One region of the Streptomyces siamensis genome, then DNA from elsewhere that is predicted to be linked to it. Evidence: riboswitches for the same ligand, from Rfam matches in the RefSeq annotation. Region 1 holds a riboswitch; each other region holds the start of a gene.
What was found. A riboswitch is a leader RNA that binds a small molecule or an ion and turns the genes downstream of it on or off. The one in region 1 is predicted to bind S-adenosylmethionine.
Positions count from the first base shown of each region.

Region 2: it holds a riboswitch for S-adenosylmethionine, as region 1 does, so the genes downstream of both, ABEB03_RS08070 (aminotransferase class V-fold PLP-dependent enzyme) here and ABEB03_RS16755 (amino acid ABC transporter permease) in region 1, are expected to answer to the same signal.
Region 3: it holds a riboswitch for S-adenosylmethionine, as region 1 does, so the genes downstream of both, thrC (threonine synthase) here and ABEB03_RS16755 (amino acid ABC transporter permease) in region 1, are expected to answer to the same signal.

Region 1 is NZ_BAABKB010000010.1:36,495-42,525, reverse strand. Features, by position in the region: gene ABEB03_RS16775 (ABC transporter permease) at 1-352, opposite strand, end outside; gene ABEB03_RS16770 (ABC transporter permease) at 349-1,056, opposite strand; gene ABEB03_RS16765 (ABC transporter ATP-binding protein) at 1,053-2,192, opposite strand; gene ABEB03_RS16760 (glutathione S-transferase family protein) at 2,325-3,077, opposite strand; gene ABEB03_RS45350 (putative leader peptide) at 3,312-3,377, opposite strand; SAM riboswitch class IV at 3,414-3,559, opposite strand; SAM riboswitch class IV at 3,688-3,796, shown strand; gene ABEB03_RS16755 (amino acid ABC transporter permease) at 4,131-5,111, shown strand; gene ABEB03_RS16750 (amino acid ABC transporter ATP-binding protein) at 5,108-5,896, shown strand; gene ABEB03_RS16745 (ABC transporter substrate-binding protein) at 6,018-6,031, shown strand, end outside.
Region 2 is NZ_BAABKB010000002.1:1,204,213-1,210,243, reverse strand. Features, by position in the region: gene ABEB03_RS08090 (NYN domain-containing protein) at 1-10, opposite strand, end outside; gene ABEB03_RS08085 (hypothetical protein) at 43-282, opposite strand; gene ABEB03_RS08080 (rhomboid family intramembrane serine protease) at 436-1,212, shown strand; gene ABEB03_RS08075 (Lrp/AsnC family transcriptional regulator) at 1,255-1,536, shown strand; gene ABEB03_RS08070 (aminotransferase class V-fold PLP-dependent enzyme) at 1,599-2,999, opposite strand; SAM riboswitch class IV at 3,171-3,287, opposite strand; gene trpD (anthranilate phosphoribosyltransferase) at 3,382-4,446, opposite strand; gene qcrB (cytochrome bc1 complex cytochrome b subunit) at 4,600-6,031, opposite strand, start outside.
Region 3 is NZ_BAABKB010000005.1:248,277-254,307, forward strand. Features, by position in the region: gene groL (chaperonin GroEL) at 1-601, opposite strand, end outside; gene ABEB03_RS12880 (cold-shock protein) at 937-1,143, opposite strand; gene ABEB03_RS12885 (MoaD/ThiS family protein) at 1,638-1,913, opposite strand; gene thrC (threonine synthase) at 1,910-3,196, opposite strand; SAM riboswitch class I at 3,214-3,372, opposite strand; gene ABEB03_RS12895 (glucosyl-3-phosphoglycerate synthase) at 3,577-4,551, shown strand; gene ABEB03_RS12900 (alpha,alpha-trehalose-phosphate synthase (UDP-forming)) at 4,660-6,031, shown strand, end outside.

The DNA.
Region 1 (6,031 bases):
AGGGATCCACGTTGCGGACCGCCTCGTAGGTGGTGATGAGCACCGGCGGGATCGCCAGCACCACGAGCGGGATCATCACCGGCGTGACGCCGATGCCGAGCCAGACGAACATCAGCACCAGCAGGCCGAAGGTCGGCAGCGCGCGGGCCGCGGAGGACACGAAGGCCAGCGCGTTGCCGCCGCGGCCGGTGTGCCCGGTGACCAGGCCGACCGGCAGGCCGATGGCCGTGGCGATGGCGAGGGCCGAGGCCGAGTACTGGACGTGCTCCCAGACGCGCTGCGGGATGCCGTCGTAGCCGTGCCAGTGGGAGCCGTCGGTGAAGAACGACCGGATGAATTCGAGTACGTTCACGAGACGCTCTCCGGGGTGCGGGCGGCGCCCGCGGTCGTGGCCCTGCCGCGGCCCGCCCTGCGCGCGGACGGCGGCTGCCAGGGCGTCAGCACCCGTCGCAGCAGTACCAGCAGGGAATCGGCCACGACGGCGAGGACCGCGGTGGTGACCACCGAGTTCACCGCCAGGACCGGCCGGTGGTAGAACATCGCGGTGGTGAGCAGATTGCCGAGCGCCCCCTGGTTGCCGATCAGCGCGCCGACGCTGACCAGGCTGATGCTGGAGGCGGTCGCCACGCGCAGCCCCGCCGTGATCGCCGGTACGGCGATGGGCAGTTGGACCTGGAAGTACCGGCGTACGAGGCCGATGCCCATCGCCGCCGCGGCCGCGTTCGTCTCCTCGGGGACCGACCGGACGCCGTCGACGACCGACGGGACCAGGATCACCAGGCTGTACAGGGACAGCGGGATCATCACCGTGAGCCGGCTCAGCCCGGTGTAGTCGATGAGCACCACGAAGAAGGCCAGCGACGGGATCGCGTAGAGCACGGTGGTGACCCACAGCACCGGCGCGTAGACCCAGTTGAAGCGGACGCACAGCAGGCCGATCGGCAGTGCCAGCAGCAGGCCGACCAGTACCGGGATCAGGGCCTCCTGCATGTGCCAGGAGATCAGGCCGAGATAGCTGTGCTGGAGGTCGCTCGGTATGTCGAAGAAGCCGTTCATCGCGCGGCCTCGACCTGGGACGGGCCCGGCTCGGGGTCCGCGGCCCGCCGCCGGCGCGCCGCACGGATCGCGGCGGCGATGGTCTCCTGTCCGACGACCCCGAGCACCTGTCCCGCGCCGTCCACCGCGACCGCCTGACCGGTGGGCGACAGCACCGCCCGGTCCAGTGCGACCCGCAGCGAGTCGCGGCCCACCTCGAAGGTCTGCCCGTGCGGCTCCAGCGCCTCGACCTCACCGCCCCACGCCGTGGGGTCGGCCCAGCCCAGCGGCCTGCCGCCGGCGTCGGTCACCAGCACCTGCGCGGGCGTGTCCGCGCGCCCCGCGATCTCCTGCCAGTCGGAACCCACCGGGAAGACCGCCGTGCGGTCGAGCGTGAGCTCACGGGTGGACAGGAAGGACAGCCCGCGGATGCCCCGGTCGGCGCCGAGGAACTCCTCCACGAACGCGTCGGCGGGCGACGAGAGCAACTCGTCGGGCGAGGCGAACTGGGCGAGCCTGCCCCCGGTGCGCATCACGGCGACGCGGTCCCCGACGGTGATCGCCTCGTCCATGTCGTGCGTGACGAACACGATGGCCTTGCCGAGTTCCTCCTGGATGCGGAGCAACTCCTCCTGAAGGCCGCGCCGGACGACCGGGTCGACCGCGGAGAACGGCTCGTCCATGAGCAGGACCGGCGGGTCGGAGGCCAGCGCGCGGGCGACGCCGACGCGCTGCTGCTGACCGCCGGAGAGCTGATAGGGGTAACGGCGGGCCATGCCCGGGTCGAGGCCGACCCGCTCCATGAGTTCGGCCGCGCGGGCTCGGGCGCGCTCCTTGGACCAGCCGAGGAGCCGCGGGACCGTGGCGATGTTGTCCAGGATCGTGCGGTGCTGGAAGAGCCCGGCGTTCTGGATGACGTAACCCATGGACCGCCGCAGCGCGTTGACGGGCCGGCTGCGGATGTCCTCGCCGTTGACCCGGATCGTTCCGCTGCTGGGTTCGACCATGCGGTTGATCATGCGCAACGTGGTGGTCTTGCCGCAGCCCGAGGGTCCGACGAGAACGGTGATGGAGTGGTCCGGTATCTGGAGGGAGAGGCGGTCGACGGCCACCGTGCCGTCGGCGTACCGCTTGCTGACATCTTCGATGGCTATCAAGAGTCGGAACCCTTCGGGAACGGCTTCGCTCGTACGTGGCGCGATCGTGTGTACGAGGGTGCGTAGTCTAGTCAGTTGATGTTCGATCGCGATTGCCGCAGGTGAAGGATTCGCTGGGCGGGACGGGTTTCGTCACCCGTCGCGGCGGGTTCGCGGGGTGAGCTGACACCGGGCACCCCGGAAGGCGGGGTGCTCGCCGAGACGGCGCGCGTAGGCGTCGAGTCGGGGATGCCGGGCGAGGGTGTCGGCCGGGACGCCGGCCGCGCCGGTCTGGGTGAGCGCCGCCCACAGATCCACGTCCGCGGCGGTCAGCCGACGGCCCAGAACATATGGATACACGGCCAGTCGGCGGTCCAGCGGCGCCAGCGCCGTGGACAGGACGTCCGCCGACGCGGCCGGCGTGACGTCACGGTCCAGGAGCCGGGACAGCGCGTCGATGTCCGCGGCGAGTGCTGCCGGGCGCAGCGTGGTGACGTAGGCGGCGTCGCCCCCGCCCGCGAGGCCCGCGAGATCACGCAGGATGTCGGGGGTGTGATTGCTGACGACGCGTCCGCTCCAGCGGTCGCACAGCGTAGGGGCGGTCAGCGGGCCCTCGTAGTGGTGCCAGGTGGCCTCGTAGGCGCGGCGCAGCCCGGCGAACGCCTCGGGTGTCGCGGCGGGATCCGCCAGGACCGTGGTCGCCACCGAGTCCTGCAGGCCCAGCAGGCGCAGGGTCACGGACAGCCGCAGCGAGCGCGGACAGTCCTGCGACAGGTACAACTCGTAGCGGTGGGGCGCCGGGTAGAAACCTCCGGCGACTCCCTCTCCGATGCGGCTGCGGATGCGCGGTGCGCGGGCCGGCCCCGACGGCGCCCCGCCCCGGGGACGGAGGCCGGGCAGGGACACGGCCGGGCCCGGGTCCCCGGGGAGCGGGCAACAGGGCGCCGGGGCACCGGGGTTGGAGGTGCTCGCGTCGGCCGCGGCGCCGCCGCATGTACTGGAGATCCCTGAATCCGAAGCGCGCGACGATGTCTTGGGCATGACTCTCCCTGGGAACGACGAGGTCCCGGCCCCGCCCGTGGGCGGCGGCCGTGGAGGAACGGAGTGACTGCGCTTGCGTACCGGCTCGACGCGGCCGGTCTAGTAGGCGCTGGAGACCCGCTGCAGATCGATGTGCAGACGTCTCGTCAGATCGTTCCTGGGCATTCCCACCGGTCCCGCTCCAGGGTCCGCGCTCCTGCGCGACCACGCTTGCCCCACCACGCCGGCGGGACCCGGTCGTCACCCGGGGCACCCCGTCGCGGTGGAAGGGTTGCCTGTCAGCGGGCCGGGGCCGATCACCGCGTCGCACGGAAGAACCGAGTGACGAGGCGCTGACAATCGTGACCGTCCCCGTCAGTCTCGGCGGGCTCCCCGGAGCCGTCAAGAAGGCGTGGACCGGGTCTCACCAGGTGGTCATCCTGGCCGCCCGGCGTTGACATCGGTTTCCGGAAGTGCCTAACTTACGCCGCAGATCGGTCATGAGTGTCAGCGACAAGCCCTGGCTCGCTGTCCGGCAACCCTCCTGTCGCGGTGGGGTGCCCCAGGTGAGGACCGGACCGGAAGACCTTCGGTAAGCGCGAGCGCCCACGGGCGGGAACAGCGATGGAGACGGCGATGCACACAGCTTCGAGGAAGGCCGCACGGCGGCCCCGCGGCTGCGTCCTGCTGTGCGCCGACCGCTGCGTCGACCTGCTCCGTGTCAACAGCGCACTGTGTAGCGCCCCGGGCTGTGCCCGCTGTCAAGGCTGACGGCGTTCTGAATCCCTGACGCGCACCGCTGAGCGGTGTGCCCTCTGTCCGCCCAGCCCCCGGTACCGGCGTCCTCCCGCAGTCCGTCGTCCGCGGCCGTCCCACGGCGCCGCGCCGACGTCGCGCCCGCACGCCCGCCCCGGGGTGTCCCTCTTTGCTGGAGCACCCATGAGTGAACCCCCCGGCGCCGCCGTGTCTCTCGCCGAGGCACCGCCCGCCCACCCCCCGGCGAAACCGCTCACGGCCCAGCGGGTCCTGCCGCTGCGCAGGCCGGGCCGCTGGATCGGCACGGCCGTCGTCCTGGTCCTGCTCGCCCAGATCGTCCACGGCCTGGCCACCAACCCCTTCTACCAGTGGGACCGCTTCCGCTACTGGTTCCTGCGCCCCACGATCCTCGACGGCCTCGTCATCACCCTCGAAGTGGCCGCGCTCAGCGCCGTGCTGGGACTGCTCGGCGGGGTCCTGCTCGCCCTGGCCAGGCTCTCCGGCAGCCCGGTGCTGCGCGCGGTGAGCTGGCTGTACACGTGGCTGTTCCGCTCCGTGCCGCTGATCGTCGTGCTGATCTTCCTCTACAACTTCAGTGCCTTGTACAAGACGTTGAGCCTCGGCGTCCCGTTCGGCCCTGCCTTCGTCAGCTTCGACGAGTCGCGGCTCGCCACCGACATGGCGGTCGCCGTCATCGGACTCAGCCTCAACGAGGCCGCGTACGCCTCCGAGGTCGTCCGCGGCGGCATCCTCTCCGTCGACCAGGGCCAGCACGAGGCGTCCGCCGCGCTCGGCCTGCCGAAGGGCTACCAGTTCACCCGCATCGTGTTCCCGCAGGCCCTGCGGTCCATCACCCCGAACTACGTCAACCAGCTGATCGGCCTGATCAAGGGCACGTCCCTGGTCTTCTACGTCTCGCTGCTCGACCTGTTCGGCTCCGTGCAGACGATGGGCAGCACCTACCCCGGCGACATCGTGCCGCTGCTGCTGGTCGCCACGGTCTGGTACCTGATCCTGACGAGCGCCGTGTCCGTCGTCCAGTTCTACGTCGAGCGGTACTTCGCCCGGGGCGCGACGCGCACCCTGCCGCCGACCCCCCTGCAGAAGGCGCGCGCCGGCCTCGGGGACCTGCGGGCCCGGCTGCGCAAGGAGGCCGCCGTATGACCACCGCATCGACCCTCGAAGCGAGCCCCGCCGCCCTGGAGGTGCACGACGTGCACAAGTGGTACGGCACCCAACGGGTCCTCGACGGCATCGACCTGACGGTCCGTCCGGGCGAGGTCACGGTGATCCTCGGCCCGTCCGGCTCCGGCAAGTCGACGCTGCTGCGGGTGATCAACCACCTGGAGAAGCCCGAGGTCGGACACGTCAGCGTGAACGGCGAGCTCATCGGCGTACGCCGGCACGGCCGACGGCTGAAGGAGCTCGGCGAGCGGGCGATCCTGGCCCAGCGCAGCCGGATCGGCTTCGTCTTCCAGAACTTCAACCTGTTCCCCCATCTGACCGTCCTCGACAACGTGGCCGCCGCGCCCGTCGCCACCGGGAAGCTGAGCCGGCCCGCGGCCCAGGAACTCGCACGCGAACTCCTCGGCCGGGTGGGCCTCGGCGACAAGGCGGGCGCCTACCCGCGCCAGCTGTCCGGCGGCCAGCAGCAGCGCGTGGCGATCGCCCGCGCCCTCGCGCTGCGCCCGGGGATCATCCTGTTCGACGAACCGACCTCGGCACTCGACCCCGAACTCGTCGGCGAGGTCCTGGCCGTCATCAAGGACCTGGCGACCAGCGGCACCACCCTCGTGATCGTCACCCACGAGATCGGCTTCGCCCGCGAGGTCGCCGACCGGGTCGTCTTCGTCGACGGCGGCCGCATCGTCGAACAGGGGCCGCCCGGCCAGGTGCTGGACGCGCCGCGCCACGAGCGGACCCGGGACTTCCTCAGCAAGGTGCTCTGACCCGCACCCCCGCACCACTCCCTGACACCTCCCGGCGTGCCCCACCGCTCCCACGCACCACCCGGCGTCAGGCCCCCCACCGTCACGTCACGCCCACCCTCACTCAGCGACAAGGACAGCCATGCCTACGCACTT
Region 2 (6,031 bases), on a different contig from region 1:
TCTCCACCATCCGTCACCCCAATGTCTGTGGGGCCCGCTCCCTCAGGAGCCGGCGCCCGGCCTGTCCACCAGTTCCACCTGGTCCACCGCGTTGCACCAGCGGCACCGGACCGACTCGATGGTCTCACTGACCACCTCGCGCTCCTCGACCTTCGGCTCACCGGCCAGGTCGAGGTGCACATACTCGACGACCTTCGACGAGCGGGTCACGTCGAAACGCGTGAGGTTGCCGCAGAGAGTGCAGCGCCAGCGCGTCTTGGCGTCCGGCAGGGGAACCGTCATGAGGCAGTCCGCTTCCTTCTAGTGTCCGTCCAGCGCCAGTCTCCCGGTGCATGTGGCTCGTAACCCTACGGCCTGGCGGCTCCCCGACGCTCCGCCGTCCACCGCGGCGAGGCGGTCTGTGTTCATCCGTCCCGTTACGCCATGCTCTGCACCATGATCAGCAAATGGAGTACGACGGTCGGCAGAGCAGTTCGGGGTCAGTCGGCGCCGGTGACGTACGGGCTGATCGCCCTGTGCTGTCTGATCTTCGTGATCGGCCCGGCGTCGGGCCTCAACCCGGTCTACGGCACCGGGGACGCGCTGGCCGCCGCGCAGCGGGCCTACTTCCGGCGTTGGGGCGTGGTCCCCGGCGATCTGTTCGACGGTGCCGCGCGCGAGGCGTTGACCCCCGCCACGGCCCTTTTCATCCACGGCAGTTGGCTCCATCTCCTGGGCAACATGCTCTTCTTCTTCGTCTTCGGGCTGATGGCCGAGGAACGCATGGGGCATGTGCAGTTCGCCCTCTTCTACGTGGGCTGCGGCTATCTCGCGCTCCTCGGCTACGCCGCGGCCAACGCGGAGTCGCAGCAGTCCCTGGTCGGCGCCTCCGGGGCGATCTCCGCGGTGCTCGGCGCGTTCCTGTACCTGTTCCCCACGGCCCGGGTGACCAGTCTCCTGCCGTTCCTCTTCTTCCTGCCGCTGCGTTTCCCGGCCTGGGTGGTACTGCCCTTCTGGGTGATCCTCCAGTGGCTGGCGGCGAGCCAGGACGACGGCGGCCCCGGGGTCGCCTATCTGGCCCATCTGGTGGGCTTCACACTGGGCTTCGGCTACGTGTGGCTGCGGTTCGGCCGGACGGCCGCCGGGCCCGCCGAGGGGACCCCGCCCCCGGCGGCGGCCCGGCCGCACGGCGGACCCCCGGCGCGGCGACCGGGCAGGTTGGACCGCGAGTAGGGTGAGAGCCTCAGCAGCGGCCCCCGAGGGAGAGAACCAGCCGTGATCACCGCGATCGTCCTCATCAAGACCAGCGTGGACCGGATCCCCGAGATCGCCGAGTCGATCGCCGCGCTGGATTCCGTCAGCGAGGTCTTCTCCGTCACGGGTACGTACGACCTGATCGCGATGGTCCGGGTGCAGGCCCACGACGACCTGGCGGACGTCATCCCCGGCAAGATCAGCAAGATCCCGGGCGTCGAGGCCACGGACACGCACGTCGCGTTCCGCACCTACTCGCAGCACGACCTGGAGGCGGCGTTCGCGATCGGGCTCGACTCCTGATCGTGTGACCTCGGTGCGAAGGGCCGCCCGGTCGCCGGGCGGCCTTTTGACGAGAACCCCGCTCAGACCGCGGGCACGCAGCGGCCGTCCTCCGTGCGGTACCGCCACTTCGCGCCGTCCCGCACGAGCTCCTTCACCGCGGTGACGAAGCGCTCGACGTGCTCGTCGGGGGTACCCGCGCCGAAGCTGACGCGGATCGCGTTGAGGGACTTCTCGCCGGGCGCGGCCTCCGGGGCCCCGCACTCCCCCTGGGTCTGCGGGTCGCTGCCGAGCAGGGTCCTGACCAGCGGGTGGGCGCAGAAGAGGCCGTCACGGACACCGATGCCGTACTCGGCGGAGAGCGCCGCGGCGAAGTGCGAGCTGTTCCAGCCCTCGACGACGAAGGAGATCACACCGACGCGCGCGGCGTCGTCGCCGAAGAGCGAGAGCACCCGTACCTCGGGTACGCCGGCGAGACCGGCGCGGACCGTGTCGATCAGGTGCCGCTCGCGGGCGACCAGCGTGTCGAAGCCGGCCTCGGTGAGTGCCTTGCAGGCGGACGCGATCGCGTAGGCGCCGATGACGTTCGGCGAACCGGCCTCGTGCCGCGCGGCGGTGTCGTGCCACTCCACGTCCACACCGCCGTCCTCGCGCCGCGACACCTTGCGGCTCGCGCCGCCGCCCGCCAGGTACGGGTCGGCCTCCCGAAGCCAGTCGGCGCGGCCCGCGAGGACGCCGGCGCCGAAGGGCGCGTACAGCTTGTGCCCGGAGAAGACGACCCAGTCGACATCGAGGTCCCGCACCGACACCGGGTGGTGCGGGGCCAGCTGCGCGGCGTCCAGCACGATGCGCGCGCCGTGGGCGTGCGCGGCGGCGGCCAGTTCGCGCACCGGCCAGAGCTCGCCGGTGACGTTCGAGGCGCCGGTGACGCAGACCAGGGCCGGGCCATAGGGGCCTCCCCTGCTCGAGCGCAGCCGAGAGCTTGGGGAAGGGTCGCGGTCGGCGAGCGCCCGCTCCAGCGTCGCGACCGCCTGCTCGGGGGTGCGCGGGGCGTTCAGGTACGTGACGCGCGCGTCCCGCCAGGGCAGCAGCGAGGCGTGGTGCTCGGTCTCGAAGACGAAGACCTGGCAGTCGGCCGGAAGGGTGGCGGCGAGCAGGTTGAGCGAGTCGGTGGTGGAGCGGGTGAAGACGAGCTGGTCGTCGGAGCGGCAGTCGAGGAATTCGGCGACCGTCCGGCGGGCGTTCTCGAACAGGTCGGTGGACAGCTGCGAGAGGTAGCCGGCCCCGCGGTGCACGCTGCCGTAGTACGGGGCGTACGCGGCGACGTCGTCCCACACCCGCTGGAGGGCGGGGGCGCTGGCGGCGTAGTCGAGCGCGGCGTAGGTGACCTCGCCGCCCGTCACGAGGGGGACGGTGACATCTCGCCCGAGAACGGCCAGAGGGGCACAAACGGACTGGTCGGCGGCAACGGTGGTGACAGACATGGCGAGCTCCTGTGAGAGGCAGGCGGAATCACCGCGCGGCCGGTACACGGAGGTACGGCTCGACGCGGGAAAAGGTGAAAGGGGTACGCGGAGGCGGGGCTCGACGCCCTATCGCATTCGCTTGCTCACAGAAGGCTCCCTCGAACGACCAGGACCCCTGGTGACACGAGGGGTCCGCGCTTGCCGTAGACCTCGCTGCCTACGGCCTGGTCTTCACCCGGGGCACCCCGCCACGGACGGAGGGTTGCCGGACAGCCGGCCGGGGCCTGATGGCTGTCGCTCATGACCTGGTACAGCATCTTGCCAGAAGATCTTCGACGTGCAAGGCGCAGTCCAGGATCCGGACTGCGCCCTGTGTCACATCGGGTACGGACGGCGGCGGTCAGGCGTTGCTGACCCGCACCCACCGGTCGAGGGCCCGCTTCGCGGCCCCCGAGTCGATCGACTCGGCCGCCTGCGCCATGGCGGCACGGATCTGCTCCGTCAGCGGCGCGTCGCCCGGCGAGAGCGCCACCAGCGCCGCCGCCGAGTTCAGCAGGACCGCGTCCCGCACGGGACCGCGCTCGCCGTTCAGCAGCCGTCGCGCGACGTCCGCGTTGTACGAGGCGTCGGCGCCGCGCAGGGCCTCCACCGGGACGAGCTCGATCCCGACGTCGCGCGGGTCGAAGCGCTCCTCGGTCACCTTGCCGTCGCGCACGACCCAGACGCGCGACGTCGACGTCGTGGTCAGCTCGTCGAGTCCGTCGTCGCCGCGGAAGACCAGTGAGGAGTTGCCCCGCTCGGCGAAGACACCGGCCACGATGGGCGCCATGCGCGGGTCCGCCACACCGACGGCCTGGGCCTTCACCCGTGCCGGGTTGGTCAGCGGGCCGAGGATGTTGAACGTCGTCCGGATCCCCAGCTGGCCGCGCGCGGCGGCCACGTGACGCAGCGCCGGATGGAACTTCACGGCGAAGCAGAGGGTGATCCCGGCCTCCTCGGCCACCTCGGCGACCCGCTTCGGCGTCAGTTCCAGATTGACGCCGAGCTTCTCCAGGACGTCCGAGGCGCCCGAGGCCGACGACGCGGCCCGGTTGCCGTGCTTGACGACCTTGGCCCCGGTCCCGGCGACCACGATCGCGGACATCGTGGAGATGTTCACCGTCTTCGCGCCGTCGCCGCCCGTCCCGACGATGTCCACCGCCGGGCCCGGCACCTCGATCACGTTGGCGTGCTCGTACATCGTCCGGACGAGTCCGGAGATCTCCTCGACCGTCTCGCCCTTGGCACGCAGCGCCACCGCGAAGCCCGCGATCTGCGCGTCCGTCGCCTCGCCGCGCATGATGCGGTCCATCGCCCACGCCGTGTCGTCGGCGCTCTGGTCGCGGCCGTCGAGCAGGCCGTTCAGTACCTCGGGCCAGGAACGGCCCGCCGCGATGTCGCCTCCAGCGGGGGTCACAGCACTCATATGCCGCTCCTGGGTTCGTAGACACGTACAAAAGGCGGGTACGCACGCACGTACCGGCAGGCTCCACCCTATCCAGCCCGGAGGACGGCAAAGAGCCCCGTCCATGCAATGGACGGGGCTCCAGCCGTGGCGATCAGCAGGGTCGGTAGGTGATCAGTGGTGGCCGTGGCCGCTCGTGATCTCCTTGTACTCCTCGACCGTGGGCTTGGGGATCTGGTTGTCCTCCCCGTAGTAGCCCTTGCTCAGCTTGGCGCGCAGCCGTTCCGGGCCGCTGACCTTGCGCTCGACACCGTTCTCGTCGACCGTCGGGCCGATCTCGGCCGGCTTGTACTGCTCGTGCGCGGTGAGCGTGTGCAGCGCGTCCTGGCTGAGCGGCTCGTGGACCTCGATGAACTCACCGTGCGGCAGGCGCTTGATGATGCCCGACTCGCGGCCGTGCAGCACCTTGTCCCGGTCGCGGCGCTGGAGGCCGAGGCAGATCCGCTTGGTGGCGAGGAAGACCAGCACCGGCACGACGAAGAACGCGATCCGGACGAACCAGGTGATCGAGTTGATCGACAGGTGGAAGTGCGTGGCCCAGAGGTCGTTGCCACCACCGACGAGCAGGACGAAGTACCAGCTGATCCAGGCGGCACCGAACGCGGTCCGGGTCGGGACGTTGCGCGGGCGGTCCAGGATGTGGTGCTCGCGCTTGTCGCCGGTGACCCAGGACTCGATGAACGGGTAGACCGCGATCGCGACCAGGACCAGCGGGAAGATGATCAGCGGGATGAACACGCCCAGGACGAGCGTGTGACCCCAGAAGTTGATCTCCCAGCCGGGCATGACACGGATCAGACCCTCGGAGAAGCCCATGTACCAGTCGGGCTGGGCGCCCGTGGACACCTGGTCCGGACGGTACGGGCCCAGGGACCAGATCGGGTTGATCGAGGCGATCGCCGCGATGGCCGCGATGACACCGAAGACCAGGAAGAAGAAGCCTCCGGCCTTGGCCATGTAGACCGGCAGCAGCGGCATGCCGACGACGTTGTTGTTCGTCTTGCCGGGGCCCGCGAACTGCGTGTGCTTGTGGTAGAAGACCAGGATCAGGTGGCCGACGACCAGGCCGAGCATGATGCCCGGCAGCAGCAGCACGTGCACCGAGTAGAAGCGGGCCACGAAGTCGCCGCCCGGGAACTCGCCGCCGAAGAGGAAGAACGACAGGTACGTGCCGACGATCGGCACGGACAGGATCGCGCCCTCCATGAAGCGGACACCGGTGCCGGAGAGCAGGTCGTCCGGGAGCGAGTAGCCGGTGAAGCCGGTGAACATGCCCAGGACGAACAGCAGGAATCCGAAGACCCAGTTGACCTCACGGGGCTTGCGGAACGCACCCGTGAAGAACACGCGCATCATGTGCACGAACATGCCGGCGAGGAAGATCAGCGCCGCCCAGTGGTGGATCTGCCGGATCAGCAGACCACCGCGCACATCGAAGGAGATGTGCATGGTCGAGTTGAACGCCTCGGACATCAGCTGGCCCTGCAGCGGGACGTAGCTGCCGTGGTACTCCACCTCGTTCATCGACGGGTGGAAAAACAGCGTC
Region 3 (6,031 bases), on a different contig from region 1:
ACGCCGAGATGTAGCCCTTGTCGAAGCGCATACCCTCGGTGAGCTCCAGCTCCAGACCGAAGGTCTGGGACTCCTCGACGGTGATGACGCCTTCCTTGCCGACCTTGTCCATCGCCTCGGCGATGAGCTCGCCGATCTGGGTGTCGGCGGCGGAGATGGAGGCCGTGGAAGCGATCTGCTCCTTGGTCTCGACATCCTTCGCCTGCTCGAGCAGCGCACCGGAGACGGCCTCGACGGCCTTCTCGATGCCGCGCTTGAGGGCCATCGGGTTGGCGCCGGCGGCGACGTTGCGCAGGCCCTCGCGGACCAGGGCCTGGGCGAGGACGGTCGCGGTCGTCGTACCGTCACCGGCGACGTCGTCGGTCTTCTTCGCGACTTCCTTGACCAGCTCGGCGCCGATCTTCTCGTACGGGTCCTCCAGCTCGATCTCCTTGGCGATGGACACACCATCGTTGGTGATCGTGGGGGCGCCCCACTTCTTCTCAAGGACGACGTTGCGGCCCTTGGGGCCGAGGGTCACCTTGACGGCGTCGGCGAGCTGGTTCATACCGCGCTCAAGGCCGCGCCGTGCCTCCTCGTCGAACGCGATGATCTTGGCCATGTGAAGTGGTCCTCCCGGACTGGGGTGGAAAGCTCACAGGACCGCGCTGGCGCCCGCGACGGACGGCCTGCATGCCTCGTGGTTCCTTGCCCCACCCGGCCTGCGGGCCTCACCGACCCGGTCCTTCGTTGTCACTCTCACCTTCAGAGTGCTAACGCCAATGATTAGCACTCGCCCCTGTCGAGTGCAAGCGGCTCCAGCGGATCCCCAGGTGAACACAGGGGCGCACGGGAGCGGACCACGGGACGGCCCCCGCGCCGCGGACAGACCGAAGGGCCCGTACCCCATGGGGATACGAGCCCTTCGTCACGTCGAACAATCAGTCGGCGCGTGCTTCAGCCGGCAGCCAAACGGACCATGTCCGCCTGCGGCCCCTTCTGACCCTGCGAGATCTCGAACTCGACCCGCTGGCCCTCTTCAAGGGTGCGGTAGCCGTCCATCTGAATCGCGCTGTAGTGGACGAATACATCCGCACCACCGTCGACCGCGATGAAGCCGTACCCCTTCTCCGCGTTGAACCACTTGACGGTGCCCTGAGCCATGCCTAACTCCCCTATTACTGGCCCTTGCACAGATCCACACTTCGCGGATCCGGGTCAGACCTCACCCCCCAACGGTTGGGGGTGTGCGCCGGAACGCGTCGACCGCGGCTGAATGTATCTGCCCAACTGCCGTCTGCAACAGGTCAATCGGACGAGAATTCTGGGCACGGCCGATCGGGAATATGCGGAGAATGTGCGAAGATTCAGGGCAAGTCGGGCCCCGTAAATGCCATAAACGGCTCAAAAAGGCGGGGCACTTTGGCTACTTCTTGTCGGGTGCCGCACAGGTACTCATATGCGTCCGGCATGAAATGCCAAGCGGGTTCCCCAACTGTACCGTGCTCAACCATGCAGAATTGCCCCCTCCGTTTCTCTCACGGAGGGGGCAATTCGATGAACTCTCGGTGATGGGCATTACCCTCGGTAACGATCTCACTCTCGGTGACGTCCGTCCGCGGGCCTCGCGCCCAGGCCGGCATGTCACCGCTCGGGGGTCAGCCTCCGGCGACGGCCGGGATGATCGACACGCCCGCACCGTCAGGCGTCGCCGTCTCGAGACCCTGCTCGAACCGCACGTCGTCGTCGTTGACATAGACGTTGACGAAGCGGCGCAGCTTGCCCTGGTCGTCCAGGACGCGCGCGGAGATGCCCGTGTGGTTCTTCTCCAGGTCGGCGATGACCTCGGCGAGGGTCGCGCCCTCGGCGCTCACCTCGGCCAGGCCGCCGGTGTAGGTGCGCAGGATGGTGGGGATGCGGACGTTGACGCTCATGATGCGAGGCCAGCCTCTCGGAAGGAGTCCAGGTTCGGGCGGATGGTCGCGGTCAGGCCGGTGTCCGAGGCCACCGCGTCCAGGGTCTTGAGGCCGTCGCCGGTGTTCAGCACGACCGTGGTCAGGGCCGGGTCGAGCAGACCGTTCTCGATCAGCTTGCGGGTGACGCCGACGGTCACACCACCGGCCGTCTCCGCGAAGATGCCCTCGGTGCGCGCCAGCAGCTTGATCGCGTCGACGATCTGCTCGTCGTTCACGTCCTCCACCGCACCGCCGGTGCGCCGCGCGATGTCGAGCACGTACGGACCGTCGGCCGGGTTGCCGATGGCCAGCGACTTGGCGATGGTGTCCGGCTTCTGCGGGCGGACGACGTCCTGCCCGGCCTTGTAGGCGACGGAGACCGGCGAGCAGCCCTCGGCCTGGGCGCCGAAGATCTTGTACGGCTTGTCCTCGACGAGGCCGAGCTTGATCAGCTCCTGGAGACCCTTGTCGATCTTCGTGAGCTGGGAGCCGGAGGCGATCGGGACGACCAGCTGGTCCGGGAGCTTCCAGCCGAGCTGCTCGCAGATCTCGTAGGCGAGGGTCTTGGAGCCCTCCGCGTAGTACGGGCGCAGGTTGACGTTGACGAAGCCCCAGCCCTCGCCGGCCGGGTCGCCGATCAGCTCGGAGCAGAAGCGGTTCACGTCGTCGTAGTTGCCCTGGATGCCGACGAGTTCGCCGCCGTAGACCGCGGCCATGACGACCTTGCCCTGCTCCAGGTCGTGCGGGATGAACACGCAGGAGCGGAAGCCGGCGCGGGCCGCGGCGGCGCCGACGGCGCCGGCGAGGTTGCCGGTGGAGGAGCAGGACAGGGTGGTGAAGCCGAAGGCGCGGGCGGCCTCCAGGGCCTGCGCGACGACGCGGTCCTTGAAGGAGTGCGTCGGGTTGCCGGAGTCGTCCTTCACGTACAGGCCGCCGGTCACGCCCAGTTCGCGGGCGAGGTTGTCGGCCTTGACGAGCTTGGTCCAGCCGGGGTTGATGTTCGGCTTCTCGGCGACGTCCGCGGGGACGGGCAGCAGGGGCGCGTAGCGCCAGATGTTCGCGGGGCCCGCTTCGATGCGCTTGCGGAGTTCCTCGGTGTCGTAGGCCGAGTAGTCGTACGCGATCTCCAGCGGGCCGAAACACTCCTCGCAGGCGAAGACCGGGCCGAGGGGCACGCGGTGGCCGCACTCCCGGCACGAGAGGGCGGCGGCGGGACCGAGGTCGACGGAGTTCGTGGTGGTTGCAACTGTCTGCGCAGCCATGGAGGCGAGGCCCTTTCTCCTCATCTTCCTCACGACGCATCTCGCCGTGAGACGGATTTGGCACCTTCCCAAGCCGGGAGCCTCGCGGTGCGATCGAGACGTCGATCGGTACGAGACCGGCTGGAGGGTTGCCGGGGCTTCATCGGGCCGTATCCCTCTGCCCCTCTGGATGAGCGGTATTTGATTGTTTGACTATTGAACTGCTTACGCGCCGACGATCCAGGACATGCGATGGTCACCCGCGTTGTTCAAGACTGTAACCGACGGCCAGGACAGTTGAACCTGTCGTCCGAACCGCGAGACGGCCCTAGCCGATCAGCCGCTGCCACGGCGGGCATGCCGATGAGAGCATGTGATCAAACAGTGAGGAGCCGCAGACTGTGCTGGAAGAAGTTGAGCGCTGGCTGGGCACACGCTCCTGGTCCGTGTCCGATCGCCCGCTCCACAAGCTCATGGCCGCGAAACGCGCCACCGGTTCGACGGTCAGCGTGGTCCTGCCCGCCCTCGACGAGGAGGAGACGGTCGGCGACATCGTCGCGATCATCCGCCACGACCTGATGGAACAGGTCCCCCTCGTCGACGAGATCGTCGTCGTCGACTCCGGCTCCACGGACCGCACGTCCGAGGTCGCCGCCGCCGCGGGCGCGCGGGTCGTGCACCGCGACGACATCCTGCCGCGCATCCCGGCCGTGCCCGGCAAGGGCGAGGTGCTGTGGCGGTCGCTGCTCGTGACGAGCGGGGACGTCATCTGCTTCATCGACGCCGATCTGAAGGAGTTCTCCTCGGACTTCGTCACCGGGATCGTCGGCCCGCTGCTCACCGAACCGGGTGTGGACCTCGTCAAGGCCATGTACGACCGGCCGCTGACCGTGTCCGACGGTTCCGCGTCCGGAGCGACGGCGGCGGCCGGCCAGGGCGGCCGTGTCACCGAGCTCATGGCCCGTCCCCTGCTCAACATGCACTGGCCGCAACTCGCGGGCTTCGTCCAGCCGCTGGGCGGCGAGTACGCGGCCCGCCGCTCCCTGCTCGAACAGCTGCCGTTCCCCGTCGGGTACGGCGTCGAACTGGGCATGCTCGTCGACGCGCTGCACCTGGTGGGCCTCGACGCCCTCGCCCAGGTCGACGTCGGCGTCCGCAAGCACCGTCACCAGGACGGCCAGGCGCTCGGCCGGATGGCCGCCGCCATCTACCGCACCGCACAGCTCCGGCTGGCCCGCGGGCACCTCGTCCGCCCGGCCCTCACCCAGTTCGAGCGGGGCGAGGACGGCTTCGAGCCGCGCACCTACTCCGTCGACACGGAGGAGCGGCCACCGATGGCGGACATCGCCGAATACCAGTCACGCAAAGTGGCATAGCCCCGGTCTGCGAAAACACGGAGTGACCGACTCCGCCGGTCGTATACGGCCTGTTCGTACCGTCGTCCGTACGTTTGAGCGTTTCCGGGCCGGGCTAGGTTGAGGCGTATGGCTTCCACGGCTTCTGCGCAGGGCGCTGCCCACCGCATTCTCGTCGCGTCCAACCGCGGCCCGGTCTCGTACGAGGTGCGCGAGGACGGTTCGCTGCACGCCAGGCGGGGAGGCGGCGGGCTGGTCTCCGGCCTCTCCGCGATCGGTCCGGACGCGGGCGCCCTGTGGGTGTGCTCGGCGCTCGGCGACGGCGACCGCGAGGCGGTGCGCCGCGGGGTCGCCGAGGAGGGCGTACGCATGCTCGACATCGACGCCGAGGTGCACGCCGACGCCTACAACGGCATCGCGAACTCGGTCCTCTGGTTCGTGCACCACATGCTCTACCAGACGCCCCTGGAGCCGGTCTTCGACGCGGAGTTCCGGCGCCGGTGGGCCGCCTACGAGACGTACAACCGCGCGTTCGCCGAGGCGCTGGCCGACACCGCGGCCGAGGGTGCCGTGGTGATCGTGCAGGACTACCACCTGTGTCTGGTGCCCGGCATGCTGCGCGAGCTGCGCCCGGACCTCAGGATCGGCCACTTCTCGCACACGCCCTGGGCCCCGCCCGAGTACTTCCGGATGCTGCCGGACGACATCCGCGCCCAGCTGGTGTGGGGCATGCTCGGCGCCGACCGGCTCGGCTTCCTCACCTGGCGCTGGGCACACGCCTTCATGATCTGCGCCGGACAGACCGACGGTGAGCGGATCTTCCCCAGCTGGCCGAGCGGCGACCCGCGCAGGGCCGTCGATCACACCCCGACCGGCGGCCCCCCGCTGAGGTCCACCGAGATCGGTGTGCACGGCCTCGGCGCGGACGCGGACTTCCTGCGCCGGCGCGCGCACGAGCCCGACGTCGACGAGCGGATGGCCGCGCTGCGCGAGCAGATCGGTGAGGGCCGCAGGACCATCGTGCGGGTCGACCGGACCGAACTGTCGAAGAACATCGTGCGCGGACTGCTGGCGTACCGGCAGCTGCTCGACGACCACCCCGAATGGCACGAGCGCGTCGTGCACGTCGCCTTCGCGTACCCCTCGCGCCAGGACCTGGCCGTCTACCGCGACTACACCGCGGAGGTGCAGCGGCTCGCCGAGGAGATCAACTCCCGGTACGGGACGCCCGGATGGACCCCGGTCGTGCTGCACGTCAAGGACGACTTCGCCCGGTCGCTGGCCGCCTACCGGCTCGCCGACGTGGCCCTCGTCAACCCGATCCGCGACGGCATGAACCTCGTCGCCAAGGAGGTCCCCGTCGTCTCCGACGAGGGCTGCGCGCTGGTGTTGTCCCGGGAGGCCGGCGCCTTCGAGGAGCTGCACGAGGACGCGATCGAGATCAATCCGTTCGACGTGACCGGCACCGCGCGGGCGCTGCACGAGGCACTGACCATGCCGG